2 regions of the Brotonthovivens ammoniilytica genome follow, and region 1 is predicted to be linked to the other one. Evidence: riboswitches for the same ligand, from Rfam matches in the RefSeq annotation. Region 1 holds a riboswitch; the other holds the start of a gene.
The links. A riboswitch is a leader RNA that binds a small molecule or an ion and turns the genes downstream of it on or off. The one in region 1 is predicted to bind cobalamin.
Positions count from the first base shown of each region.

Region 1 (4,497 bases):
TCTGGTACCATATGTGGATGTGCTGATGGGGACCAGAGGGGCGATTCGCTCCAGTTTTTCCCCTGCCATGGATCAGGCGATTTGTTTGCGGGCCACTCATGATGCATCTGTATTATATGATGATATGAGCATTGGAAACGGTGCGGGAGTGGAAATGGAGGATGCAATCAGGATGAATGCTTCGGCAGTAGCTGTCCAGACTTTTATTGGATCGCCGGGAGAGACGGCGTCCCTGGAGACACTGTGCCGATATGTGGATGCAGGAGACCGCTATGGGATGCCGGTGCTGGGTGTGGTTGCGGTAGGAAAGCAGATGGAGCGTAACGCTAAGTTTTTCCTGCTGGCAACAAGGATTCTGGCAGAGCATGGGGCGCATTTTATAAAGACGTATTATTGTGAGGATTTTGAAAAAGTTACAGCTGCGTGTCCGGTGCCTATAATCATTGCGGGAGGTAAAAAGTTACCTGAAGCAGAGGCGTTGAGTATGGCATATCGTGCAATTAGTCAGGGCGCCCATGGAGTAGATATGGGAAGAAATATTTTTCAAAGCGAGGATCCGGTGGCAATGGCGCAGGCAGTAGGTAAAATTGTCCATGAAGGCTATACAGACCGGGAAGCATATGAATTTTTCCAGGATAGGAAGAGGTCTTTGAAGTAAAAGAAAAATGGAGGGATGAAAGATGGCAGCTATGTATATGCATCTGGGTATTCCGGTGACAGCAAAGAAACCGAATATGATATATAATGAGCAGTTGAAATTTTGGGCAAATACAGATGTGGACAGCTACGATTATAAAATTGAATATCTGAAATTTGAAGAAGGAACGCCCTTTCCGGAGATAATGCATAGAAGTCCTCATGTGGCATATCAGGTAGATAATATGCTTCCTTATCTGGAGGATGCTGACAGAATTATTTTTGAGCCTATGGAACTGGATGGACAGATGAAAATTGCATTTATTATGAAAGATAATACAATTATTGAGCTGGTAGAGATAACAGTGTAGAGAACGCTTAGTCACAATTTTATGTTTTTTCCAAAAAGCTGCCGGACAGAGGTGAGAGCTCTGTCCGGCAGTTGTTATATCAGATATTCGTCGGAAGCTAATTTAGAAAGTGCTTTTGAATCTTTTACAATATAGCCTTTTTCATATTTTTCCAGAATATTGCTCTCTTTTAAATCCTTCAGGGTCCGCTGCAGATGCCGGTAACTGGTGCCCAGCAGTTCTGCTGTTTCAGACAGATTTTCATTGAAGTAGGAATATTCCGTTCCTTCTATATTGATTTTTTTGGAAATAAAGCTTAGATAAGAGCACAGCCTGTTTTCCAGAGGATAGTTCATGTTTAATGCAGCATTGCTTGTAAATACATAAATCTTTTTTGCCAGCAGTGTGCCAATGTGTTTCAGAAAAACAGAATCCTGAAAGAGAAGTTCCTGAGTAAAAGTCAGAGGCAGAGCAATAGCATAAGATTCGTTGACAGCCTGAATAGTAATAAAGGGATTCGTAATGTTAAAAAGCTCCAGATCACCAAAAAAAGAGATTCCGGTAATCAGATTTAAAAGCTGCTGTTTACCGTTTCGAAGTAGAGAGCAGACTTTTACTTTACCGTTGAGAAAGATGTACATATACTGAATGTTGCCCCTTTCAGTAAAGATATATTCGTCTCTGGCAAATTTTGTAACAGTCATATATTTATAATGTTCAGGAAAGTATTCATCAGAAAAATAATCTTTTAACCGGTATTTTTTAATATAGTAATCAAGTTTGTTTTTGTCACTGATAAATTCCATAAAAATTGCCTCCTGATACAAAACGGTACATATAATAGTTTAAGTATTTTTAAATATTATATCATAAATAAAAATTAGATAAAATGACATATGTCATTATTTTCTGATATATAGTCTCTGGTTTTGGGAAAGAAGTCACTCTTTTTATTGACACTATTTTTCCCCGGATGCTATAATGCAGAAGTAATTCAATACAGTTATATACAGGTGCGAGAGCATAAAAGGAAACAGGTGCGAATCCTGTGCAAGGCCGTTACTGTATTTGGGACTGTGGGAGTAGTTGCTCCCACTGTTTCATAAGTCAGATACTTGCCTGTATCATTCAGCGTTATTCTGCGGACACCGGAACTAATGTAATTCAGACGAAATCACTGAACATATATTGCCCCCACAGAAGTGGTGGGCTTTTTTTCTTGATTTTTATTCCGTTTTCCACAGATAACAGCAGCAAAATCAGGAGGGATATTACATGAAAAAGAAACTAGCAGCAATTGTGCTGACCTGCGTGTTAGCAATGAGCACCCTGGCCGGCTGTGGGACAAACGGTCAGGAAAACAAAGGAGAATCCGTATCTTCCGAAACAACAAAGGAGACAAAAGAGGATTCCGGAAAAAAAGAGACTGTCACATTAACAGATAATGTGGGACGAAAAGTAGAGCTGGAATGCCCGGTAGACAGCGCTGCCAGCGTACTTCGATATAATAATGAACTGATCCGTGCCTGCGGGGCTATTGATAAAATTGTTTCTGTAGATTTAAACACTGCGCAGGACAGAGAATATTGGGGCATGTTTGATCCGGACAATGTAATCGGAAAGAGTCAGAGAGAACTGGACTATGAAAAAATAGTTGAACTGAATCCGGAGGTTGTAATTATTCCGGATAATGGGGCATATGAGGAAGCAGAAGAGAAGCTGGAACCCTTCGGGATTAAGGTTTTTGTAATTTCCGGATATGATACAGCAGATTTTAAAAATCAGGTTGAAAATATAGGTAAAATGTTTGGGGTAGAAGAAAAAGCCCAGGAATTTTATGATTATTTTAATGGTAAACTGGAATATATCAAAAAACAGCTGGATGGAGTGGAGAAAAGAAGTCTGTACTTTGAGAGCACCTCTCCTCTTACGACGGTGCTGGCTGGAGATCCAATGTATGATATGATTGAGTATGCAGAAGCAGAGAACATTTTTGCAGTAGATAATGAAAATATCAGTGCCAGTGAAGTAGATCCGGAGGAGGTTATTGCACGGAATCCGGATGTGATCGTGAAACTGGTAACACCTGCAGAAGCCCTGGCAGGAACCGGGCTGTATGAGCCTCCTACAAAAGATGAGTTTAAGGCAGCATATGAAGATATTACAGGCCGTGCGGGCTGGGATGGAATTACAGCAGTAAAGAACGATGATATATACTTCATGACACAGTTCAGCCATGGCGGAGCGGGTAAATTGGTAGGTACCTGCTATATTGCAAAAATGTTGTATCCGGATTTACTGCCGGATCTTGACCCGGATGAAATTTTCAGGGCATGGATGGAAGATTTCCAGGGATTTAAAGATGTAGACGGACATTTCTACAGCGGAAAGGATTTACATTAATAATGAAATATCATGATGGGGAGATTCAGCAGGTCTATAAAAAAAGCCGGAAGATAAAATGTCTAATCATTATCGCTGGTATTGTCCTGATGCTGATTCTGGCTCTGGCTTTTACAACACTTGGGGCTACCGGGGCAGGTATGAAGGAAGTGTTAACTGCTATCTTTCATACAATTGCAAATGGTGGAGAAATTACTGATAATCAGGAAAAAGTCGTAATTTTGCTGCGGCTGCCCCGGGTTGTTATGGCGATTTTGGCCGGGTTTGGTCTTGCTGTTTCAGGGGCGGCCATGCAGGCTGCCACAAGAAATCCGCTGGTGAGTCCCTTCACTATCGGTATTTCCAATGCAGCGGCATTTGGGGCCTCCTTATCTATTGTATTCGGCGTTGGCTTCTTTTCAGGAAGCCAGGCCGGTACTGTGTTTAATGCCTTTTTGTGGGCAGTTGGATGTATGGCGCTGGTATATCTGATTTCCATTAAAGTGGGAATGAGTCCGGCGTCTATTGTTCTGACAGGCATTGCTTTGAATTATTTTTTCAGTGCCTGTACTTCTACTATTGAGTTTTTTGCAAATGAGCATAAACTGGCAGAAGTGGTTCAATGGGCATTTGGAAGTTTAAACGGCAGTCAGTGGAGTGAAGTAATGGTTGTTCTGGTGGTAGTTGCAGTCTGCTGTATTGCTATCTATATATTTGCTCCGGCGTTGAATATTATTGCCAGCGGTGATGATGAAGTGGCAAAGTCTTTGGGGATTCATCCGGAGAGAGTCCGAATGGAAGTGTGCATTCTTGCGGTTTTATCAACCGCAGCGGTTATTAGCTTTACCGGTGTTATCGGGTTTGTGGGACTGGCGGGGCCTCATATTGCCAGAATGATAATTGGCAGTGACCACAGATTTCTGCTGCCTTTTTCGGCAATTATTGGAGCGCTCCTGATGCTGGCTGCTGATACAATAGGAAGGTTGATTTTGGCCCCGGTGATTATGCCTGTTGGTATAGTAATTTCCTTCCTGGGAGTACCGATTTTTATTAATTTAATTCTGACCCAGAGAAAGGGGAGTATGTAGTGAGTCTTGAAGTTCAACAGCTGTCTTTTCGATACGGAAAG
Region 1 covers NZ_JAOQJQ010000002.1:141,635-146,131, forward strand. Annotated here, with positions in the region: gene lsrF (3-hydroxy-5-phosphonooxypentane-2,4-dione thiolase) at 1-658, shown strand, start outside; gene OCV88_RS05105 (hypothetical protein) at 681-1,007, shown strand; gene OCV88_RS05110 (cyclic nucleotide-binding domain-containing protein) at 1,082-1,792, opposite strand; cobalamin riboswitch at 1,981-2,123, shown strand; gene OCV88_RS05115 (ABC transporter substrate-binding protein) at 2,262-3,389, shown strand; gene OCV88_RS05120 (FecCD family ABC transporter permease) at 3,392-4,456, shown strand; gene OCV88_RS05125 (ABC transporter ATP-binding protein) at 4,456-4,497, shown strand, end outside.

Region 2 (4,497 bases), on a different contig from region 1:
ATACATTTTTGTCCCATGGAAATCTCTTCATATCTGTTTTTCAACAACGGAACAAACCTGAAAATCATAGAGATTACCAGACCAATCACAGGTATAAATTTCCCAAACAGAAAAATCAGCTTATCCGATGACATCAGAGCCTGAAAACTCTCAAACCAGATCATCACCGAAATCAGCATTACGGAAGCACTGAGACCATAAACAAATGCTTCCAGAGTAATCCGGTTTCGATTGATATAAAATAAAACCGTTTCTCCATTATGGGTAAAAAAGGTATTGATTGCCGTCATCAGCACAACAATGGTCAGCAGCATAATCAGATTCTTTTTTATCACTTTTCTGCCACGCATTAAAACGGCATACAACCACGCAAAGAAAAACGTGGCACATAAAAAGAACGGTGACATTGAAAACATCGTAATCCCTATCACCAATATGTAATAACATGCTGTGACTGCAGGATGATAACATCCAAATTCACAGTTCTCTCCCAATTCATTCTCAAACATTACCGCTATATAACTCCCAATCTTTTAAATTCTCAGCTGATACAATACATTTCCCCAGGAGCCGCAGGCATCCTGCAGACGTTTTCTAACCGGCTCCGGCACCTGATTTTTTTCAGGCATTTTTCCGTCTTTGGCTGCTTTCTTTTTCAATGCTTCCAGATCTGCTCTGGCTGGCTCATCCATATTTAAAACCCGGTAATAGCAATTGCGAAGATTACGGCTGTGCCTTGATTTATTTTGATTTTGCCGATAATCCAGGTAACATTTGTCAAAAGGCTTCATTCTTACCACCGGTTCCAATCCAATCTGATACAACACATTCCTCCAGGAACCGCAGCGCTCCAGAAGCCTTCGTTTTACATCTTCATCTATTTCATGATGCATAGGGGCCCGTCCCAGCCTGCGGGATATACCGCTGAGTTTGTGAAGAAGCGTCCATTCCTCCTGATTCAAATCCGGTATTGAATACACCGTTTTCTCACTGTATCTGACTGATGGAATGCCTGCATCCAACAGCGCCTTCCCCCAGGAATCATAATATTTTTTTATTTTCTCTGTTAATTTTGGACATTGATGAGGATGTGGAAGATAACCGTTAACCTCTGCCATATTTTTTAATTCTTCCAGAATTTCCTTCCTCTCTTGTTCTTCTGTCTGTGCCTGTGACAGTGTTTTTCCTCCTTTTCCAGCTCCTTTGGATAACCCTGCCCGCTCCAGCGCATAGGGCCATTTCTGAAATCTTTTTTTGATATATTCACGGAATACCCATAAAACTTCCTTCTGCGAAGGAGAATGATTTAGTTTTTCAGCTATTTTTCTCAGGATAAATAACAATTCTTCATCCCGGAATGCCTGATATAAAAACTTTCCTGTTTTAGAACTCAGGGAAAAATAACGCCAGGAAACGGACTTTTTATTCTTTTTTTCCTCTTCATTCCTTTCCGTTTCACCGGCGCAGCTCACTACTAATCCGGCAAATTTCCTTTTTAATAACCCCTGATCTTTTTCTGTTAGTACCATATTGTCCTCTTAACTTAGTACAGGAAAACGGACTGTGATATATATCACAGTCCGTTTTCCTGTACTAAAATATACTCTATTTATGGCAATTTTGATTCACCGCCAGCATGCCATATGTTATATGCAGGTCTCCTGGCTTGCGGTTCAAGCGCTTTATCTTACCTTCCCAAAAATTCAGTGGCTGACTATTATCGTCACAGACAAAACTTACCGCTTACAGTGGCGGGACCGCGCAGGACTTGAACCTGCTTCCCTCTTAGCTGCTTTCATGAAGCAGAACATATAACAACTTATTTTCTTATTAGTTCCTCTTATCTTCCTAATTTTCAATGATTTTTTCAATTTCAAGACGTAAGTTACTGATTTTTATTATAATATTTTGCAACTTGCAAGTCAAAGTTTTTGTACTTTTTTTATGCCACAGCCCAAAACCGCCAAAGAAAATACTTTTTCAACAAATTTTTTTACAAATTGTGCTTGCTATACCCCTGCACTTTATATCTTAGAAAAAGCAGCCGCCCTAACCTTCTGAAAAGTTAAGACGGCTGCCACAAATCAACAATCCGATTCCCTATGTCATCTTTTGTAAATCTTTTTTATGTTATTTTGTATTCTTTTTTCTTTGTGTCAACACAAGAATTCCAACACCTGCAATTCCCGCTGCACCAAACCAGAGAACTATATGTTGTGCGTCACCTGTCTTTACAACATCTGTGGTATCTTCCTGCTGCTCTTTATCCGGAGCTTTATTCTGATCCTGATCAGTTCCGTCCGGTTTTTGATCAGTTGGACTTTCCGGATTTTCCGGTTTCTGTGGTTTTTCAGGTTTCTCTGTTTCTTCCGGATTCTGCGGTTTTTCAGGTTTCTCTGTTTCTTCCGGATTCTGCGGTTTTTCAGGCTTTTCTGGTTTCTCCGCTTCCTCCTGTAGCTTCGCATATGTTTCTTCTGCCGCTGTCAGCACTTCGTAGTTTTTCACCAGCGCCTTCTGATCTTCACTAAGCTGATCGTATGCTTCTCTGGCTGACTGAATTGCTTCCTTGCTCTCAAGGGTTACTGTCCCGATTTCTGCAATCGCCTTTTCCACTGCCTGTGCTGCTTTTTGATCTGCTTCTGCTTTTTCTGCTTCCTCCTGCAGCTTCGCATATGTTTCTTCCGCCGCTGTCAGCACTTCGTAGTTTTTCACCAGCGCTTTCTGATCTTCGCTGAGCTGATCGTATGCTTCTCTGGCTGCCTGGATTGCCTCTTTGCTCTCAAGGGTTACGGTTCCAATTTCTGCGATTGCATCTTCCACTGCCCGCGCTGCTTTTTGATCTGCTTCTTCTTTTTCTGCTTCCTCCTGCAGCTTCGCATATGTTTCTTCTGCTGCTGTCAGCACTTCGTAATTTTCTACCAGTGCTTTCTGATCTTCGCTGAGCTGATCATATGCTTCTCTGGCTGCCTGGATTGCCTCTTTGCTCTCAAGGGTTACGGTTCCGATTTCTGCGATTGCATCAGAAACTTTCTTAGCATAATCTTCATCTGTCATTGCTGTTACCTTTACGGTAAACATTTTGGTTGCTCCCTCGTAAGAAGCTGTAATGGTCCAGGTTCCCGGTGTATTGACAAATCCGGAGAACGTTACCTGATCTGCAGGAATTTCTTTAGAAGTTCCGTCACTCATATGAGCAATTACCTTGATTCCTTCTGAGGTAAATTCTTCGCCCTCTTTATATTCGGCTTTATAATCTGTTACTTCCAAAGATGAAATATAAACAGTGATCTCCTTTTCAAATACCGGATATTTGGTACCCTGTCCCCAGTTTTTACTGCTTCCCTCACCTGCATTTAAAGCATCTGTGATTGTTCCATCAGAAAATTCTTCTGCAGATGCGGCTTTCGCCAGCTTATGGGCATCCTTTCCAAGAGGATCGTCATCACGGCAGTAACTCTCTGTCATAGTATATACAGCATCTTCTCTTTCAATTTTCTGACTTGTATCAATGCTTTCTACCTGTCCGATTCCTTTATCCGTTCCACAGGTATCCACATAATAATTATTGGAAATAATATTATAGCGGTCCAGAGATTTCATAAAACCGATAATACCGCCGGTTACATCACCTTTCAGTGTTCCGTAAAAATGATTATTGCGGATATATCCGATTCCATTTGCCCAGCACTGTTTTGATACAGGTTCTCCGCCAAGAATACCTCCAACATAGGTGGCGCCGGTAATATCAGCTGATACAAAACAGTTTTCTATGCTGACACACGGGGTATTCGGCGCAGAACTGGAAGTATAACCGGAGCCATAGATTCCTCCCACATAATTTCCGCTTGCCTCTATCTTACCCTGGAAAGAACTGTTTAGAACCCGGCTGGTTCCCATTGCTTCACCTTTTGCTCCAGCAATACCGCCTACATAATTTTTACCATAAACTTCTGCATAACTGTGGCAGTTATTAATTGTTCCCGTGTTATTTCCTGTAAAAGAGCCTATTTTTACCTGCTCTTTGTCATATCCAATTACAACACCTTTTTCTATGGTAGAATTACTGATATTTACAATATTTGCGGCTGATGCATATCCGCCATAAAATCCTGCCTTTAATGTTTTTGTTCCAGCTTTCAGCGTTACCCGGTCTATGGTCGCAGTTACTCCGCCGGAAGCAAGCCAGTCACTGTAATTTCCTGACGGGCCGTAATCTACATAATATTTCGCAATTACACCGTAACCTTCAATCTGCTCACCATAAATATTCAGATTTTTAATAACGGCGCCGCGAACATAACCAAATAATGTCTGTCCGCCTTTTTCAACTGTTAACGTGCAGTTATTTCCATCGAAAATACCTGCAAACGGCTTCAGATTTTTTCCGCTTCCTGTTGTAGTTCCGGTTCCTATTGGTTCCCAGTCAGCTGGAATCGTAATATCTTTCATCATTTTAAAATGACTTCCGGAAAGATCAATTCCCTTTTCATTGACAAT
Region 2 covers NZ_JAOQJQ010000003.1:385,808-390,304, reverse strand. Annotated here, with positions in the region: gene OCV88_RS09750 (energy-coupling factor transporter transmembrane component T) at 1-509, opposite strand, end outside; gene OCV88_RS09745 (homing endonuclease associated repeat-containing protein) at 534-1,529, opposite strand; cobalamin riboswitch at 1,635-1,828, opposite strand; gene OCV88_RS09740 (bacterial Ig-like domain-containing protein) at 2,131-4,497, opposite strand, start outside.
Region 2: another riboswitch for cobalamin. It lies ahead of OCV88_RS09745 (homing endonuclease associated repeat-containing protein); the one in region 1 lies ahead of OCV88_RS05115 (ABC transporter substrate-binding protein).